Regions from separate parts of the Streptomyces malachitofuscus genome, predicted to be linked through region 2. Evidence: riboswitches for the same ligand, from Rfam matches in the RefSeq annotation. Region 2 holds a riboswitch; the other holds the start of a gene.
The links. Region 2 has a riboswitch for cyclic di-AMP ahead of ACZ44S_RS37075 (transglycosylase SLT domain-containing protein). Riboswitches for the same ligand answer to the same signal wherever they lie in the genome.

Region 1: another riboswitch for cyclic di-AMP. It lies ahead of ACZ44S_RS25345 (transglycosylase family protein); the one in region 2 lies ahead of ACZ44S_RS37075 (transglycosylase SLT domain-containing protein).

The regions. Positions count from the first base shown of each region.
Region 1 covers NZ_JBVIGA010000018.1:118,705-128,274, forward strand. Annotated here, with positions in the region: gene ACZ44S_RS25310 (N-6 DNA methylase) at 1-458, shown strand, start outside; gene ACZ44S_RS25315 (hypothetical protein) at 613-1,239, shown strand; gene ACZ44S_RS25320 (protein kinase domain-containing protein) at 1,278-2,768, shown strand; gene ACZ44S_RS25325 (SurA N-terminal domain-containing protein) at 2,938-3,585, shown strand; gene ACZ44S_RS25330 (nucleoside triphosphate pyrophosphohydrolase) at 3,673-4,668, shown strand; gene ACZ44S_RS25335 (cytochrome P450 family protein) at 4,793-6,070, shown strand; gene ACZ44S_RS25340 (transglycosylase family protein) at 6,272-7,267, shown strand; cyclic di-AMP (ydaO/yuaA leader) riboswitch at 7,473-7,641, shown strand; gene ACZ44S_RS25345 (transglycosylase family protein) at 7,646-8,350, shown strand; gene eno (phosphopyruvate hydratase) at 8,615-9,570, shown strand, end outside.
Region 2 covers NZ_JBVIGA010000042.1:32,824-42,393, forward strand. Annotated here, with positions in the region: gene ACZ44S_RS37050 (hypothetical protein) at 1-1,168, opposite strand, end outside; gene ACZ44S_RS37055 (polysaccharide deacetylase family protein) at 1,251-2,081, opposite strand; gene ACZ44S_RS37060 (glycosyltransferase family 2 protein) at 2,078-3,655, opposite strand; gene ACZ44S_RS37065 (GNAT family N-acetyltransferase) at 3,676-4,746, opposite strand; gene ACZ44S_RS37070 (HAD family hydrolase) at 4,969-5,841, shown strand; gene ACZ44S_RS37075 (transglycosylase SLT domain-containing protein) at 5,805-6,293, opposite strand; cyclic di-AMP (ydaO/yuaA leader) riboswitch at 6,297-6,465, opposite strand; gene ACZ44S_RS37080 (polyprenyl synthetase family protein) at 6,991-8,001, shown strand; gene ACZ44S_RS37085 (LolA family protein) at 8,245-9,465, shown strand; gene ACZ44S_RS37090 (ATP-binding cassette domain-containing protein) at 9,506-9,570, shown strand, end outside.

The DNA of each region.
Region 1 (9,570 bases), on a different contig from region 2:
ACCACGACGTACTCGCCGGAACCGCCCCCTCCGGAACGCTGCCGGAGAGCGACGAGGAAGCGGTACTCACCGAACCGGGCGACGTCGTCGTCCCCGTGCTCGGCGGAGGAGCCGTCGCGCGGGTCGTCGACGACGCGACCGCCGGAGCCGCCCTGGGCCGCAACCTCGTCCTGCTGCGCCCCGACCCCGCCGCGCTCGACGCGTGGTTCCTCGCCGGCTTCCTGCGCGGCACCACCAACCACCGTCAGGCGAGCAGTTATGCCTCCACGGCCACGCGGCTCGACGTGCGCCGTCTGCAGCTGCCCCGGCTCCCGCTCGCCGAACAGCGGCGCTACGGCGCCCGCTTCCGCGCCCTCGACGCGTTCGAGCGGGCGCTCAAGGAGGCGGGCCGGCTCGGCGAACAGCTGGTCCGCGGGATGTACGACGGCCTGACCGACGGGACCATCGCCCCGGACTGAGCCCGCGGCCGCGCCCCGCGCGGGACTTCACGCAGCCGGACGAAGCGATCAGGACGACAACGGTTCGGTACATCAGGGACCCGTTGTCCCTGATGGCCTATACGCTCGGAGTCTCGACCCGAGTTCCCACCGCTTCACCTGTCCAGGAGCAGTCATGTACGGCCACGGCGCGGCGCCGCCCCCACCCAGCGGCGCATCGGTCATCACGCAGCGCGTGCTGTACGCCGCGGCCGGAATCCTGTGCTGCGGTCTGCTGGCCGCAGTGCCGTTGTTCCGTGTCGCGGTCCTGCGCGGACGGCTGCTCGACTGGGCGGCGGCGTGGGTGAGCATCCCGTTGGCCATAGCCTGCATGGCGGTGGTCGGTTCGCTGCCGGAGTCGGACTACCGCACCGACGTCGCCCTGGCCGCGGTCCTGATCCTCGGCGCGGTGTCGAGCGCGTACTTCCTGACCGTGGACATCCGCCTGCACCGGCGACAGGGCCCGTACGCGGCCCAGGGCCCGCCGTCGCCGCACGCGACGACGATGCACGCGCCGGGATCCCCCACCCCGTACGGCTACCCGCAGCAGGCCTCGCCCTACGCGAACACCCCCGTACCGCAGCCGCAGTCCCCGCACACGCCGCTGCCCCCCACCCCCGTACCGCCGCAGCCGGGGCCGCCGCAGCGCCCCGCGCCGGCCCGGATCGACCAGGTGCGTGCCGAGCTCGACGAACTCAGCGACTACCTGCGCCGGCAGGACGGGCAGCAGGGACAGCACGGCAACGGTGAAGGCGGAAGGTGAGCGTGACGACGGGACGTGTCGTCGCCGGCCGCTATGAACTGTCCACGCTCATAGGGCAGGGCGGCATGGGACAGGTCTGGACGGCCTACGACAAACGACTGGACCGGCGCGTGGCGGTGAAGCTGCTGCGCCCCGACAAGGTGGCCGGCCAGGAGGCCGACGAACTGCGCCGCCGCTTCGTGCGCGAGTGCCGGGTGACCGCCCAGGTCGACCATCCCGGCCTGGTCACGGTGCACGACGCGGGCAGCGAGGGCGAGGAGCTGTTCCTCGTCATGCAGTACGTCGACGGCGCCGACCTCGGCGACCACCTCGCCGAGCACGACCCGTACCCCTGGCAGTGGGCGGCGGCGGTCGCCGCGCAGCTGTGCGCCGTACTGAGCGCCGTGCACGCCGTGCCGATCGTCCACCGCGACCTCAAGCCGCGCAACGTGATGGTGAAGCAGGACGGCACCGTCACCGTGCTCGACCTCGGCGTCGCCTCCGTCATGGACGCCGACACCACCCGTCTGACCCACACCGGCACCCCCATCGGCTCGCCCGCCTACATGGCCCCCGAGCAGGCGATGGGCGGCGCGGTCGGCCCCTACACCGACCTGTACGCGCTCGGGGTGCTGATGCACGAGCTGCTCAGCGGCGACGTACCGTTCGCCGGCTCGACGGCGCTCGGGGTGCTGCACCGGCACCTGTACGAGCCGCCGGTGCCGGTGCGCCGGATCCGCCCGGAGGTGCCCGAGGCCCTGGAGGCCCTGGTGCTGCGGCTGCTCGCCAAGGACCCGCAGCACCGACCGGACTCCGCGCAGGAGGTCTACGAGCACCTGTCGCAGCTGCTCCCCGCGCGGGGTACGCCCACCGGCGCGCCGCTGGATCCCACCCGCCCGTTCCTCCGTCCGCACGCCCCTTGGCCGGACCGTGCGCCCGCGCCCCAGCCCGCCCCCGCCGCGCCGCCCGCGCCCGTGGCGGAGAAGGCCGATGTCGCCGCCGCCGTGGACGAGGTGAAGCGGCTGCTCGGCGAGGGCCGCATCACCCAGGCCGTGGACATCCTCGGCTCGATCCTGCCCGTCGCCGCCGACCAGCACGGAGAGCACTCCCCGGTCGTCCGCACCCTGCGCAAGCAGTACGCGGCCACCCTCCTGGACGACGGCCAGTACCGGCGCGCCCTGCCCGAACTGCGCCGCCTCGCCGACGAGCGCGCCGCCGAGGCCGGCCAGGCCGACCCGCAGTCCCTGCGCTACCGCTACGAGGCAGCGCAGTGCCTGGAGCAGCTCGGCGAACCGGCGGCGGCGCTCGCCGAGTACCGGGCGCTGCTGGCGTACTACGAGAACCAGTACGTGGCCGCCGGTGACCCGCAGCTCGCCCACGACGTCCGCCGCCGCATCGGCCATCTGCTGCTGGCCCTCGGCGACCGGGCCGCCGCGCACGACACGCTGGCCCGGCTGCTGCATGACGTGGAGCGCCTGCACGGCCCCGGGCATCCGCTGGCCGCGGACATCCGCCGGACCCTGGGGTGGCTGGGACAGGTGCGCGGATAGCGGACGGCGGACCGCAAAGGGGCCATACGGCCGGACGGCGGGCCGGGGCGGTGCCGGAAGTCGCGGTGAATCGTTGGTCGAATGGGTTGGCCAGAGCTTGGCCGATGCCTACCATCGATCACCGCAAGACTTTGTGCACCGCCGCACAAGCTCTCCTCAGGAGGTCTCCTTGCACCGCCGCCGTCGCACCGCGTTCCTCCTCACCGCCGCGATCGCCGCAGCGCCCCTGCTCACCGCCTGCGGGAACGACGCGCACCCCGGTGCCGCGGCCGTGGTCGGCGGGGAACGGATCACCGTGTCGCAGCTGGAGAACCGGGTCGACGAGGTCCGCGCGGCACAGCGGGCGGCCGTGCCGGACGAGGCCCAGTACCAGCAGGCCATCGCGCGCACCGGCAGCCTGACCCGCGACACCCTGCACGGCATGGTCCTGGACCGGGTGCTGGAGCGCGCCGCGAAGGACGCCGGGGTGACGGTCACGGACCGCGAGATCCAGCAGATGCGCTCCGGCCTGGAGCAGCAGGCGGGCGGTGCGGAGGCGCTGGAGGCCGCCTGGCTCCAGCAGTACGGCATCCCGCCGCAGCGTCTCGACGAGAACCTCCGCCTCCAGTTGCAGGCCCAGAAGCTCGCCCAGCGGCTCGGCACCGACACCAGCCGGCCCGAGTTCTGGCAGGCGCTGTCCGAGGCGGGCAAGGAGCTCGACATCGACCTCAACCCGCGTTACGGCGACTGGGACGTGGACAAGAGCAGCCGGGTCGACGCGAAGGTGCCGTGGGTACGGGACGTCAGTTCCTCTCCCGAGGCTCCGCAGCCGCTCTGACGGGGCGGTCCTGTGGACGGACAGGCTGTGGACGAACGGGCTGTGGACAACTCGGGGCCCGTCGGTGGGGTGGGCTAGTTTCGGAGCGTGAACGCAATCAGCTCCGTACCGACCTCCGAGGACGGCCCCGGCCGTGTCGTCCTGCTCACCACCAGTCACCGCGTCGCGCCCGGCCTGCTGTCCTGGCCGGCCTGGCAGGTCCTGCACGCGGCCGACCGAGTGCTGTGCGCGGACGGCGCCCACCCGCAGCTGCCGTATCTGCGGGAGTCGGGGATATCGGTCGACGAGGCCGCGCCGACCGCCGAGGAGATCGTCGACGCCTGCGCGGGCGGGCGGACGGTGGTGGTCGTGGCGACCGGGGAGGGCGAGCCGGCGCTGACCGACGGGCTGGCGCGGCTGGCCGGGTCCGGCAGGGTCCGGATGCCCGAGCTGGAACTGCTGCCCGCCTCCTACGACCTGCCGGGCGCCCGTCTGCTCGACCTGGTGCAGGTCATGGACCGCATCCGGGCGGAGTGCCCGTGGTCGTCCCAGCAGACCCACAAGGGTCTGGCCAAGTACGGCATCGAGGAGGCGTACGAACTCGTCGAGGCCATCGAGGAGGGTGACCGGGACGAGCTGCGGGAGGAACTGGGCGACGTGCTCCTCCAAGTCGTCTTCCACGCCCGCATCGCCGAGGAGCACCCGGACGAGCCGTTCTCCGTCGACGACGTGGCGGGCGGCATCGTGGCCAAGCTGATCCACCGCCACCCGCATGTCTTCGGTGGGGAGACGGCGGACACGCCCGAGGACGTCAAGGCGCACTGGCTGCGGACCAAGGCGGAGGAGAAGCGGCGCAGCTCGGTGACGGAGGGGGTGCCGCTCGGACAGCCCGCCCTGGCGCTGGCGGCGAAGCTGGCGTCGCGGGCGCGGACGGCGGGGCTGGAGGTTCCGTTGCCGGCGGGGGAGGGCGTCGGCTACGAGCTGCTGGCGCTGGCGGCACGGGCGGAGGCCGCGGGGGTGGATCCGGAGGCGGCGTTGCGGGCGGCGGCACGGGTGTACCGCGATGCGATCCGGGGTGCGGAGGGTGGCGCGGACCACAGCTGAGCGAGCCGACCGCAGGGGGTGCTCCGCCCCCGCCGCCCTTCCCGTCCCGTCCCCGGGGGCTCCGCCCCCGCCCGACGCCCCAGGCCACCCGAGCCGCACGGCACACGCCCATTGAGGTCACCGCATGTCAGACCACCCCTCCGCCCCGCAGGGCCCCGTTCCGGAGTTGTTCAGCTGGGAGTTCGCCGCCGATCCGTACCCCGCCTACGCCTGGCTGCGTGAGCACGCCCCCGTGCACCGGACCCGGCTGCCCAGCGGTGTGGAGGCCTGGCTGGTCACGCGGTACGCGGACGCCAAGCAGACCCTCGCCGACCACCGCCTGTCCAAGAACCCCGCGCACCACGACGAGCCCGCGCACGCCAAGGGCAAGACGGGCATCCCCGGTGAGCGCCAGGCGGAGCTGATGACGCATCTGCTGAACATCGATCCGCCGGACCACACCCGGCTGCGGCGGCTGGTCAGCAAGGCGTTCACCCCGCGCCGTGTCGCGGAGTTCGCGCCGCGCGTGCAGGAGCTCACCGACGGACTCATCGACCGTTTCGCGGACCGGGGCTCCGCCGACCTCATCCACGAGTTCGCCTTCCCCCTTCCCATCTACGCCATCTGCGACCTGCTCGGCGTCCCGCGGGAGGACCAGGACGACTTCCGGGACTGGGCGGGCATGATGATCCGTCACGGCGGGGGACCACGTGGCGGGGTCGCCCGGTCCGTGAAGAAGATGCGCGGCTATCTCGCCGAGCTGATCCACCGCAAACGCGAGGCTCTGCCCGCCGAGCCCGCCCCCGGCGAGGACCTCATCTCCGGTCTCATCCGCGCCTCCGACCACGGTGAGCACCTCACCGAGAACGAGGCCGCCGCCATGGCGTTCATCCTGCTGTTCGCGGGCTTCGAGACCACCGTGAACCTCATCGGCAACGGCACCTACGCCCTGCTCACCCATCCCGGTCAGCGCGCACGCCTGCAACGGGCCCTCGCCGCCGGGGACCACGGGCTGCTGGAGACCGGTGTGGAGGAACTCCTGCGCTACGACGGCCCCGTGGAACTCGCCACCTGGCGGTTCGCCACCGAGCCGGTCACCATCGGCGGGCAGCGCATCGCGGCGGGCGACCCGGTGCTCGTCGTCCTCGCCGCCGCGGACCGGGACCCGGACCGGTTCGCCGACCCGGACGTGCTCGATCTCGGCCGGCGCGACAACCAGCATCTGGGATACGGCCACGGCATCCACTACTGCCTCGGCGCCCCGCTGGCCCGGCTGGAGGGGCAGACCGCGCTCGCCACGCTGCTGACCAGGCTTCCGGACCTGCGGCCGGCGGTGGAACCGGACGAACTCCGGTGGCGCGGCGGGCTCATCATGCGCGGACTGCGCACGCTTCCGGTGGAATTCACCCCTCCGCAAAAGTGACGGACCGTGCTCCGCTCCATGCACCCCGAGCGGACCAGCGCAAACGTGACACGCCCTCAACTCTGTGATCTTCACGTGATCTGCGCGGCATTAACTTGTGACAAGTGATCGTCTGCCGATACGTTCACCCATCAAGTGCGGCGCTCCGTCTCGGGCTCCATGCGCCGCGCCTGTTCATCGCTGTCGTTGAAAGGTCTCCGCATGCTCTCCGGGAACGGTCGGCACCGACGCCCCCGCCAGGCTCCGGCTCTCCTCGTCGCGGCCGGAGTGACCGGCTCCGCCATCGCGATCCCTCTTCTCGGGGCCGGCAGCGCCAGCGCAGCCGACGGCACCACCTGGGACCGGATCGCCGAGTGCGAGAGCGGTGGCTCCTGGAGCCAGAACACCGGCAACGGTTACTACGGCGGCCTGCAGTTGACCCAGGACGACTGGGAGAGGTACGGCGGTCTGGACTACGCGCCGAGCGCCGACCAGGCCAGCCGCGGCCAGCAGATAGCCGTGGCCGAGGCGATCCTCGCCGACCAGGGTGTCGGAGCGTGGCGCACCTGTGGCCTGCTCGCGGGCCTGGGGCAGGACGCGCCCGCGGCCGGCACGGGTACGTCCGGCTCGTCGGACGCGTCCGCCTCGCCGGACTCCGGCGATGAGCCGGCTTCCTCCTCTCCGTCGGCCACGGCCGACCCGTCGTCCGGTGCGGACGGCGAGAAGGGGACCCCGAAGGGCGCGGACGGCGAATCGGGTGAAAACGGCAAGTCGACCGAATCGGATGCCGCTTCAGGTGGCGACGAGGGCGGTGGCGCCGACGGCGGCGAGAGCGTGGACACCGGCGCCTCCCCCTCCGCCTCGGCCACGCCCGATGGTGACGAGCCGGACAAGGCGGGGCAGAGCGACCGTCCTTCGGCGGACAGTGGTGGCGAGGGCACCGGTCGCCACCGCGGGGCCGGCGCCGAGGAGGGCGAGGAGCGCCCCTCGGAGTCGTCCGGCCGGCATGCGCGCGGTCTCGACGCCTGGGGTGGTTCCGGCGACAGCTCCTACACCGTGGACACCGGGGACAGCCTCTCGTCCATCGCCGACTCCCTTGCGGTCGACGGCGGATGGCGTGCGCTCTACGCCGTCAACGCCCAGCTCATCGGCGCCGACCCGGACTACATCCTGCCGGGTCAGGAGCTTGACGTAGAGGTCGAACCGGGCGAAAAGTGACATCCGAAATCGCCCGGACGCGGGGCCGGTTGGCGTCATGGTTCGCGCTGAATGTCCGGTTTAAAGGCTGTGAGAGATAGGTCTCAGAAGCCGTGATCGTCTTTGATATTCCGCGAATCGCGTGTCTACGGTCGTGACCGCTCGCCACCGCGGGCCCCGGCTGCCGCCACGCCGAATCCTGCCAGTGGCAGCACGGGAACAGTCGTCGCGTCATGCGCCGTAGGCAGGAGCGGGGGACCCAAGGTAAGTGCCCTTTCCGGTGATTGACACCGGTTCGGGCTTGGGGTGAAGCCGCCTCCCGGGAGGGACGCGGCCGGGCAACTCAACCGGCCCGAACCCGACAGCTCACCTCGCAGGCGTCGGTGAGGGGATCCATCCATGCTGTTTTCCGGCAAGGGCAAGCACCGTCGTCCGTCCAAGGCCACCCGCGCCATCGCCGTCGCCGGTGTCGCCTCCGCCGCCGTCGCCGCCCCGCTGATGGCGGCCGGCAGCGCCTCCGCCGCCACCGCGTCCGAGTGGGACGCCGTCGCCCAGTGCGAGTCCGGCGGCAACTGGTCCATCAACACCGGCAACGGTTACTACGGCGGTCTGCAGTTCTCCGCCTCCACCTGGGCCGGCTACGGCGGCACGAAGTACGCCGCCAGCGCCGACCAGGCCACCAAGGCCCAGCAGATCGAGATCGCCGAGAAGGTCCTGGCGGGCCAGGGCAAGGGTGCCTGGCCGGTCTGCGGCAAGGGTCTGTCCAACGCCGCCTACACCGGCTCCTCCGCCGGCGACTCGGCCGGCTCCGCGCAGAGCACCCAGCCCCGCGAGACCGAGCAGAAGGCCTCCCGCTCCGCCGAGCGCCCGGCCGCCGAGAAGCAGGCCGAGCCGAAGGCCGAGAAGAAGACCGTCACCACCCCCACCGGCAAGAAGGTCGAGAAGGGCGACGGCGAGTACAAGGTCGTCAAGGGTGACACCCTCAGCTCCATCGCCGAGGAGCACGACGTCGAGGGCGGCTGGGCGAAGCTGTTCAAGCTGAACGACGACATCGTCCAGGACGCCGACCTGATCTACCCGGGCCAGCAGCTGCACCTGAAGTAAGGGAAAGCAGCAGGTCCCTCCCCGTCCCCACGGGCTCCCCGCCCCGGTGCGTCTTCCCCCGTACGCACCGGGGCGGGGTCATGCACGGGCACTTTCCGGTCACGGTTTCCGGAACCGTCTTTGTTCCGTACGGAAACAATTTACGCTCGGTTCTGTCCATGGGGTGGGCGGCCGGATGGCCGATCGCCCGGAGCCGGTTAGGCTCGGTCTCGCAAGACCCCCGTGGCCTTGCTCACCCGCGTCACATCCAAGAAGGAGATGCTCGTGCCGTCCATCGACGTCGTCGTAGCCCGGGAAATCCTGGACTCCCGAGGCAACCCCACGGTCGAGGTCGAGGTCGGCCTCGACGACGGCAGCACGGGTCGTGCCGCCGTCCCGTCCGGCGCCTCCACCGGCGCCTTCGAGGCCATCGAACTCCGTGACGGCGATGCCAACCGTTACCTGGGCAAGGGCGTCGAGAAGGCCGTCCTGGCCGTCATCGAGCAGATCGGCCCGGAGCTCGTCGGCTACGACGCCACCGAACAGCGTCTGATCGACCAGGCGATGTTCGACCTGGACGCCACCGACAACAAGGGCTCCCTCGGCGCCAACGCCATCCTCGGCGTCTCGCTCGCCGTCGCCCACGCCGCCTCCGAGGCCTCCGACCTCCCGCTCTTCCGCTACCTGGGCGGTCCGAACGCGCACCTGCTGCCGGTGCCGATGATGAACATCCTGAACGGCGGCTCGCACGCCGACTCCAACGTGGACATCCAGGAGTTCATGATCGCCCCGATCGGCGCGGAGTCCTTCTCCGAGGCCCTGCGCTGGGGCACCGAGGTCTACCACACGCTGAAGAAGGTCCTGAAGAGCAAGGGCCTGGCCACCGGCCTCGGCGACGAGGGCGGCTTCGCCCCCAACCTCGGCTCCAACCGTGAGGCCCTCGACCTGATCCTCGAGGCCGTCAAGGAGGCCGGCTACACCCCCGGCGAGCAGATCGCCCTCGCGCTGGACGTCGCCGCGTCCGAGTTCTACAAGGACGGCTCCTACACCTTCGAGGGCAAGGAGCGCTCGGCCGCCGAGATGACCGAGTACTACGCCGAGCTCGTCGAGGCGTACCCGCTCGTCTCCATCGAGGACCCGCTGTTCGAGGACGACTGGGAGGGCTGGAAGACCATCACCGCCAAGCTCGGTGACAAGGTCCAGCTCGTCGGCGACGACCTGTTCGTCACCAACCCCGAGCG
Region 2 (9,570 bases):
CGGTGCCGGCGAGTTCGGGTCCCGGTCCGGTCAGCTCTCCGGCGTATCCGGCGCGGGAGTTCTGCGTCAGCTCGCCGATCGACTCCCTGAGGGTGGAGAGCGTCTCGACGAACAGCGGACGCCCCATGGTCAGGTCCCAGGTGAGCATCAGCAGCACGGCGACGGCCAGCAGCCCGTAGTTGCGGTAGCGGCGCGTGAGGCTGAGCGCGCACAGGCAGATGCACAGCATCACCGGGGTGAGCTGGTGCGTGGCGTTGATCGCGGCGATCAGCGGGGCGAGGATCATCACGCAGACCGCGCGCTGCCGGTTGCCCGTGGGCGGGGGCACGCCGGCGGCGGCCGGGTCGAGGTGGGCACGGTCGCGCAGCCGCCCGGCCGAGCCGGGGCGCACGAAGTGCCGCAGCACCACCGTGATGACCGTCAGATGCAGCAGGAACGCGAGCCCTTGTGGGGCGAAGTAGTCCTGGCCCACCCAGTTGGCGAGCTGGAAGATCCACACGGCCGTCCACACCAGCCGCCAGTCCTGGCAGAACGTGCGGTAGAGCAGCACGAGCACCGGCATCATCAGCAGGCCGAGGACGATCGGCGCCCAGTTGGCGTACGCGGCGGCGCTCTCCACGCCGAAGGCACGCACCAGACCGGCGTCGAGCGTGAAGAACCCCGGCCACTGGTCGTAGGCGGACATGTTGCCCGACAGGGCGGCGCCCGGCCGCAGTTCACCGTTGGCGAGCAGGGTGTTGACGACGGCGTCGTGCTTGGACGCCCACGGGTAGCGCACGGCGTCGTACAGGATCGCCGGCGGCGCCTTGAGCGCGAACAGCAGCGCGGCGCAGTGCAGGGCGGGCCACCAGGGCGCGGTGCCCGCGCGGCGCAGGGTGAGGACGAAGCCGGCGGTGAGGACCAGCAACGACAGGTAGTAGGCGGCCGGGAGCCGGTCCAGGAGACCGTAGTCGCCCATCTCCCGGAAACCGATGCGCGGCAGCGCGTAGAGCCACAGTACGGCGGCGAGCAGCAGCGTCAGCAGACCGGTGTCGGGCGGACGGCGCGGGATCGGCCAGGAGCCGTGGCCGCCGCCGTCGGGCCGTTCCGCGTCCGGCGGGCCGGTGGCCGGGGCGGGAGCGGGCAGCGCGCTGCTCTCCGCGGTCGGTACGGGTACATGGTGGTGCACGCCGAGACTCCCCTCCCCCGAACGAGTATAGGAATTACCTCTGTTTTTCACACCAAAAACGTCACACTCGCCCCGATCCGGCTCATCCGGCGAAGGCGGGGCCGCGCAGGGCGGTGCGGGCCCTGCGGTACCACCGCCAGCCGACGGTCCTGAGCCCGTCCCGGTAGGGGGCGATCCGTGCGCCGCCGCCCGCGAGCCACGCCTCGACATCGGCGACGGTGTGGGAGCGGCGGACGATCAGACGGGCGATGCGGTAGCGCTCGTCGCGGTCCGAGCTGAGCGCGTGCCGCACGGCGGTCGCCGTCTCGTAGCCGGCCCGGGCGGCCATCGTGCGCACCCGCGGGCTGTTGTAGCCGTGCGGATAGGCGAGGTGGGGCACGCGGTGGCCGAGGGCGTCCTCCAGAACGGCCTTGGAGTCCAGCAGTTCGGCCCGCAACCGCCGCGCGTCGAGCGTGTCGAGCTGGGCGTGGGTGACCGTGTGGCTGCCGATCTCCATGCCGGCCTCCTCCAGCCGCTTCGCCTCCTGCAGCGTCATCATCGGGGCGGGCGGCAGCAGACTGCGGCCGCCCGGGGCGATGGCGCCGGTGGTGAGGTAGGCGGTGACGGGCAGCCCGCGCCCGGCGAGGACGTCGGCGGTCGGGCCGGGCAGGTCGGCGAAGCCGTCGTCGAAGGTGAGCAGCACCGGCCGGGGCGGCAGGGGCGCCCGCCCGGCGAGGCCGTCGGCGAGGGCGCTGATGGTGACGGGCGTACGGCCGCTGTCGGCGACCGCGTCCAGATGGGCCGCGAACGCCTTCGGCGTGACGGTGAACTCGGCGATCCACTCCGGCGGATCGTCCATCACGGCGTGGTAGAGGAACACGGGGATGGCGGGTGCGGCGTCCCGGGCCGGAGCGGTCCTGTGTGCCGGGTTCATCGCGTCCCCCTTCCCGCGCCGTTCCGCAACGCCCGTCGCGCCCGCAGATATCCGGCCGGCCCGTGGAGCATCCCCGTGCGCTGCAGCCGCGACAGCCGGCGCGGCCAGGGGTGGGTGCGGGTGTCGTGCGCGCCCGGTGTGCCGCCACCGCCGTCGGTGTCGCGTACGGCGGTCAGGGCGCGGGCGTGGGCGAGACCGCGCGGCAGCCGGGCGAGGAACGCGGGCAGCAGCGCGGGCCGGTTGACCAGGACAGCGGTGAGACAGGCGGTGAGGCCGGCGCCGTAGCCGTACGCCTGTCTCTCCAGGTCGGCCCAGGTCTCCCGGTGGTGGTGCCACACCAGCGCGTACGGGGTGTAGTGCAGCCGGTGCCCCTCGGCGAGCACGCGCACGAAGCCGTACAGGTCGTCGCCGCCCCGCGCGGGTGTTCCGGCGCCGGTGGCCGGGTCGAAACCGCCGACGGCACGCAGCACGTCCGCGCGGAAGGCCATGTTCGCGCCGGAGCCGAAGCGGCCCGCGGTGAAGGGGAACAGCGGCTCGTCGCGGGGCGGGTCCTGAGGGTCGTACGTCGTCGGAGTGAACCCCTTGGCGAAGCCGCCGTGGCTCTCCAGCAGGACCTGGGCGGGGGTGCGCAGCCGGGCGGGCAGGATGAGTCCGGTGACGCAGCCGAGCCGGGAGTCGGCGGCGAAGGGCGCGGTCAGCTCGGTGAGCCAGCGGGGATCGGCGACCACGTCGTCGTCGGTGAACGCGATCACCTCGCCCCGGGACGCCGCGAGCCCTCTGTTGTGGGCGATCGCCAGACCGGGGGCCGGCTCGCAGACGTACCGCACCCGCTCGCCGTACTTCCGCTCCACCAGGTCCCGCGTGTCGCCGGACAGGGGCGCGTTGTCGACGACGACGACCTCGAAGCGCGGATGCTCCTGCGCGAGCAGCGAGTCCAGCGCCCGGGCGAGCTGCCCGGCCCGCTCCCGCGTGGCCACGACGACCGAGACGTACGGCGGACCGCCACCGTCCACGGCCCGACCGGCCCCACCACGAGACGTCCCGGAAGACACCCCCGCGTCCGGCACGGCCTGCTCGCCCGCGTCCGGCACGGCCTGCTCGCCCGCGTCCGGCACGGTCTGCTCGCTTGCGTTCCGCGCGGGCAGCGCGTCTGCGTTCCGTGTCGCCTGCCGGGGCGTTTCTCGGATGGCGTCTGCGCTCAGTTCCCGCCCAGCCCGTGGGGCCGTGCCCCGTGCGGCGCCCGCGCCCGTGTCCCGCGAGGCCGCCGCGTCACGGGCGGCATCCGGGCCCGTGGGCCGTGTCGTTTCCGGGAAGCCCTGCCGTGCCGTCCGGGTCAGTACCGTCCGCGGGTCCGCCCCCTCCGGTACCCGGGTGAGCAGTGTGCCCACCGGTCTGCCTGCCCGTCTGACGAGCAGGAAGACCTCGCCGTGGGTCACCGGTGGGCTTCCGGGGCCGGGTCCGAGCACGGCCTCGTCCCCGCCCGCGGCCACGTCCAGCTCGGCGATCTGTACCGCGCCGATGGACAGGAACCGCCGTATCTCCGCCTGCGTACGCGCTCGTGCTCTGCCGGACATACGTCCTCCCCTCCCCCTCCTCACGAGCGGCGCAGCCGGGCCGCGCCCTTCAAGGTCCGTGTCGCCAGCGACGCGAGGCGCGGGCGGGTGCGGACGAACGCGTGCGCGCGGCGCGCGGGTTCGCGGCTCAGCCAGTGCAGCGCGGCGCCCGCCCCCGGACGGGTCACCGCACCCTCGTAGACGGCGAGTTCACCGGTCTTCAGCGAGTCCTTGTACGCGGCCCGGCCGCGCCCCATGTCGAGCAGCCCGATGCCCTCGGCCGCCGCCGCCTCGGCCATCCGCAGATGCAGCACGAGTCCGGGCGAGTACTTCGCGAACTCCGGGTCGTACGCCGGGAACCAGCAGGCCAGGACGGAGGCCGAACGCAGGCCGAAGTGCGCGGCGACCGGCCGGTCACCGGCGTACAGGACCGACAGTGTGCCGGTGCACTGAGGGGTCCGGGTCTCGGCGAGCCGGCCCACGAGCCGGGCGATCCACTCCTGCGCGAACCGGTCGCGGCGCCCGGTCCTGCGGTACTGCGCCGACTTCCACTCGACGAGCGCCCGCAGCGCGGCCGGGTCGCGTTCGTCGAAGACGAACCGCACGGGTCCGGCCTGGCGGCCCAGCCTGCGCTCCTTGGCCAGCGTGGTCTTGAGGAACTTCGGCGACTGGGTGCGCAGCACCGACTCGTAGGTCTCGTAGCCCTTCTCCACGTCGATGACGAACGTGGCGTGCTCCTCGGCCGCGTGCGGCACGAACAGTTCCTGGCCGGCCTCCAGGTTGTCGAAGGCGAAACTCGACACCGAGCAGGCCCGCAGCAGTTCACCGGTCTCCAGGACGGCACCGGGAGCCAGCACCGCGCCCTGGCAGTCCGACACCCCGAGCCCGATCGCCCGGCCCTGACCCGCCACGCCCCGCTCGTAGGGCAGGAAGCCCGCCGGGTCCGCCCCTTCGTACAGCACGGCCACCCGGGCCCCCGGCCGAACCCGGCCCACGGCGGTGGCGAACTCCGGTTCCATGAAGGGGCTGCGCGGCGCGTCCGCCGCGGCGCGCAGTTCGCGCCAGCGCTCCCGTTCCCCCTCGCCGAGCTCCTCCGGCCTCAGCACGCGCATGCGTCCACTGCTCACCTGACCCCCCGATCAAGTCCCCCCTGGACTCTTGGAAGGTACCGCCCGGGCCCACGGGGGCGGTAGATAGCGGACGATGTTCTTGCCAAACGGTGAAAGAGTCCTCAACCGGTCCGTACCCGGCGATGACGGAAGGGGAACCGCACCTAAAGCGAGCGGAAACGGGCATGGTGAATCGGACGGTCGCGTTGTCCGTATTCTCTGATCATGGCCGCACCCACCGCTTTTTCACTCATCGCCACCGACCTGGACGGGACGCTGCTGCGCGGCGACGACACCCTGTCCGACCGCTCCCTCGCCGCCCTCGCGCGGGTGGAGCGGGCCGGTGCCCGGCACCTCGTGGTGACGGGGCGTCCCGCCCCCAGGGTGCGGCCGCTCCTGGACGATCTCGGCTCCACGGGGCTCGCGGTGTGCGGCCAGGGCGCGCAGGTGTACGACGCCGGCGCGGACCGGCTGCTGTGGTCCGTCACGCTGGACCGGGAACTGGCGGAGACCGCCCTCGGCAAGATCGAGGCCGAGGTGGGGGAGGTGTACGCCGCGGTCGACCAGGACGGGGTCGACGGGCTGACGCTGATCGAGCCGGGCTATCTGATGCCGCACCCGACGCTGCCCGCGGTGCGGGTCGAGCGGCGGCGTGATCTGTGGGAGCGGCCGATCAGCAAGGTGCTGCTGCGCCACCCGCGGCTGTCCGACGACGCGTTGGCGGCGGCGGCGCGCGCGGTGGTCGGTTCGCTGGCGACGGTCACCATGTCGGGACCGGGCACCGTGGAGCTCCAGCCGTGCGGGGTGACCAAGGCGAGCGGACTGGCGCTGGCCGCCGAGCACCTGGGGCTGGGCCCGGACCGGACGATCGCCTTCGGGGACATGCCCAACGACATCCCCATGTTCGACTGGGCGGCGCACGGCGTCGCCATGGCCAACGCGCACCCGGAGCTGAAGGCGGTGGCCGACGAGGTCACCACGTCGAACGAGGACGACGGCGTGGCCGTCGTCCTCGAGCGACTGTTCGGTGGGCCGGCCGTGCTCGGCCGTCAGCGGTCGGCTCAGTACGCGCCGAAGACGTTGTCGATCGAGCCGTAGCGGTCGGCGGCGTAGTTGCAGGCCGCCGTGATGTTCGCGACCGGGTCGAACGGGTCGAAGGCGGTGCCGGGCACGTGGTAGGCCTGGAAGGTCGGGTCGATGACCTGCAGCAGGCCCTTCGACGGGGTGCCCTTGGCGGCGTTGGAGTCCCAGAGGTTGATGGCGGCCGGGTTGCCGGAGGACTCGCGCATGATGTTGCGGTGGATGGCGTCGTAGGAGCCCGGGATGCCCTGCTGCGCCATGATGTCCAGCGACTCGCGGATCCAGCCGTCGAGGTTGTCCGCGTACACCGTCGTGGAAGCGGCGGTCGTGGTGGCCGTCGTGGTGGCCGCGGAGGCGGTGGTGGCGCCGAACAGCGGGAGGGCGACCACGGCGACGCCGGTGCCGGCGACGGCGAGGGAGCGGGCGAGGCGGCGGGTGCCGAAGCGACGGAGCTGACCGGAAACGGACATGTCTGGGTTCCTCTCCTACGCCTGCGAGGTGAGCTGTCGGATTCGGGCGGGAGAGTGCCCGGCCATGCTCCGAAGGCATGGCTTCACCCCTAGCCGTTCCGGCGCGTGGCCGGCCCGGCGGCTTACCTGGGTCCCCCGCTCCTGCCGTGCGTGAGTTCGTCGGTGGGTGTGATGCGGGCGGTGGCAGGATTCGGCGTCCGCCCGGCAGGCCCGGAACGTATGCGAGAGCACATGGGGGGAACAAGTACGGGGATCACACAATCAGCCCTTTGATCTTGGATCGGGCGATTTGGGGCGCTTGATCCTTTGCGGGTGCCAAGGGTCAACTCGGTTCAGGGGGAAGGGGGAACGCCCTTCGGGTGGGCCGGTGGACCCGGCGGGCGGCGCGTGACTCACTTCACTGGTCACGGAGCCCGAGAGCATTTACCGCCAAGAGGAATTCACTTGCTAATAACGGCAAATCGGACGGACGGCCGGGCAGGATGATTGGCAGGGTGTTACGTCCGGGAAAGAGGCCATTGTCCGTTGTTATCAACCGATCAAAAGCGCTCCGCTCCCGATCCGGTACCGCCCTGCCGGTAACCCCGGGTGCTGGCGGTGATCGAAACGTGACCGGATACGCTGACTTGAGTGATGGCAGCGACCTATCGACATTCCGTGTAACCGCCAGTGGACACCAGCAGACAGGAGACCCCTCGTGACCGTCGTCGGGCCGTTCGGGCTGAGCGTGCGGGACCAGGCTCTGGAAGCCGATGTCCAGGCCGGAATGACGGCTGTCGAGGAAGGGCTGATCGAGGCCACCAAGAGTGAGGTCCCCTTCATCACCGGTGCCGCCCAGCATCTGGTGCGGGCCGGCGGCAAGCGGTTCCGTCCGCTGCTGGTGATGCTCGCCGCCCAGTTCGGCGACCCCTACGCGCCCGGCATCGTGCCGTCCGCCGTGGTCGTGGAGCTCACCCACCTGGCCACGCTCTACCACGACGACGTCATGGACGAGGCCGATGTCCGGCGCGGTGTCGACAGTGCGAACGCCCGCTGGGGCAACTCCGTCGCGGTCCTCACCGGTGACTTCCTCTTCGCCCGGGCCTCGCACATCCTGGCCGACCTCGGACCGGAGGCCGTGCGGGTGCAGGCCGAGGCGTTCGAACGGCTGGTCACCGGGCAGATCCTGGAGACCGCGGGACCGCAGGACGGCCGCGACCCCGTCGACCACTATCTGGACGTGCTCGGCGGCAAGACCGGATCGCTGGTCGCCGTCTCCTGCCGCTTCGGCGCGATGATGTCCGGCGCCGACGAGACGGTCGTGGACGTGCTCACCCAGTACGGCGAGCGGCTCGGCGTCGCCTTCCAGCTCGCCGACGACGTCCTGGACATCGCCTCCGACTCCAGCGAGTCCGGCAAGACCCCCGGCACCGACCTGCGCGAGGGCATCGCCACGCTGCCCGTGCTGCGGCTGCGCGAGCGGGCGGCCCGGCTGGGACTGGCCGAGGACATCGCCCTGTGCGAGCTGCTGGACTCCGACCTCACCGACGACGCCCGGCACGCCGAGGCGCTGCGGCTGCTGCGCGCGCACCCCGCGCTCGAGCAGGCCCGCCGGGACACCGTGCGGTACGCCGAGGAGGCGCGCGCCGCGCTGGCCCCGCTGCGGGAGTGCGAGGCGAAGGCGGCACTCGTGCAGCTGTGCGACGCGGTGGTGCACCGCGCCGGCTGAGCCCGGCCGGGCCCGAACTCCCCCGCGCCCCCTACTGGTCGGGGGAGAAAACCACCTCGCGTGTCATACCGGAGCAGTACACGGAGTTGCGTCCGGGGTCTGACGCTTCCGCGTGCGGGATTTGGTCAGATGGACCACGACGGACAACACCACTTCTCACCGGTTCGGGTGAGAATGGCGGCTCAGGGTGAAACTGGTGCGAGGACACGAGACGGAAGCCGCCGCCGACCACGGAGGGCACACATGGCACCGTACGAATCCGAGAACACGACGGCCGCGGAGGAGGTCGACGAGCCGCGCACGGGGCGGCGCAGGGCCGCGCGGTACGTCGTCCCGGTCACGGTGATGGGAGTGGCGGCCGCGACCATCGGGCTCGTCCCCGCGATCGCCAGCTCCGGCGACCCCGACCTGCCGGAGATCACCGCTGCGCAGCTCATCGAGAAGATCGCGAAGTCGGACGTCGAGCAGCTGTCCGGCACCGTGAAGATCACCACGGACCTCGGACTGCCGAACCTCGGCGGCCTGGAGAACAGCATCGCGTCCGGCGCGATGGGGCAGGGCGAGGAGGGCGGCTCCTCGGCCGACCCGTCCGCCAAGCTCACCGAACTGGCGTCCGGCACGCACACGCTGCGGGTCGCCGCCGACGGCCCCGACCGGCAGAAGGTGTCGCTCCTCGAGGACGCCGCCGAGTACAGCCTGATCCGCAACGGCGAGGACCTCTGGGGCTACGACAGCGGGTCCAACGCGGTCTACCACGCCACCGTCGACACGTCCGGCGAGGAGCGGGAGCAGCAGCCCCCGGCCACCCCGAAGGACTTCGCCGAGGAGGCGCTGAAGTCGGTCGACGACACCACGTCCGTGACCGTCGACGGCACCGCCCAGGTGGCCGGCCGGGACGCCTACAAGCTGGTCGTCGAGCCCAAGCAGTCCGGCTCCACGGTCGGCGCGATCAGTATCGCGGTCGACCACAAGACCGGTATGCCGCTGAAGTTCACGCTCACCCCGTCGAGCGGCGGCGCGGCCGTCGTGGACGTCGGCTTCACCAAGGTGAGCTTCGACCGGCCGGCCGCGTCGACCTTCGAGTTCACCCCGCCCAAGGGCGCCGAGGTGACCGAGGACGACGCACTCGACCACGGCCGGGAGCACCCCGGAAAGCCGGAGCGGGCCCCCAAGTCGGAGGAGGACCTGGCCAAGGGCCTCGACGGGCTGAAGATGCTCGGCGAGGGCTGGAACTCCATCGCCACCTTCGACACCGGCAGCGAGGGCGGCCTGCCCACCGGTGAGGCCGGCGGTGACCTCGGCGGCTTCCTCGGCTCGCTCGGCGACCAGGTCAAGGGCGACTTCGGCACCGGCACGGTGTTCAGCACCCGCCTGGTCAACGCCCTGATCACCGAGGACGGCAAGGTCTACGTGGGCACCGTCACCAAGGACGCGCTCGTGAAGGCGGCCGACGCGGGGAAGTAGGCCGCACAACCGTACGACAGGACAGGGAACGAGGGAGCCGATGGCAGAGGCGTCCGCCGGCGAGCCGGACGGGGAGCACGCGGGTGAGGGAGTCATCACCACCCG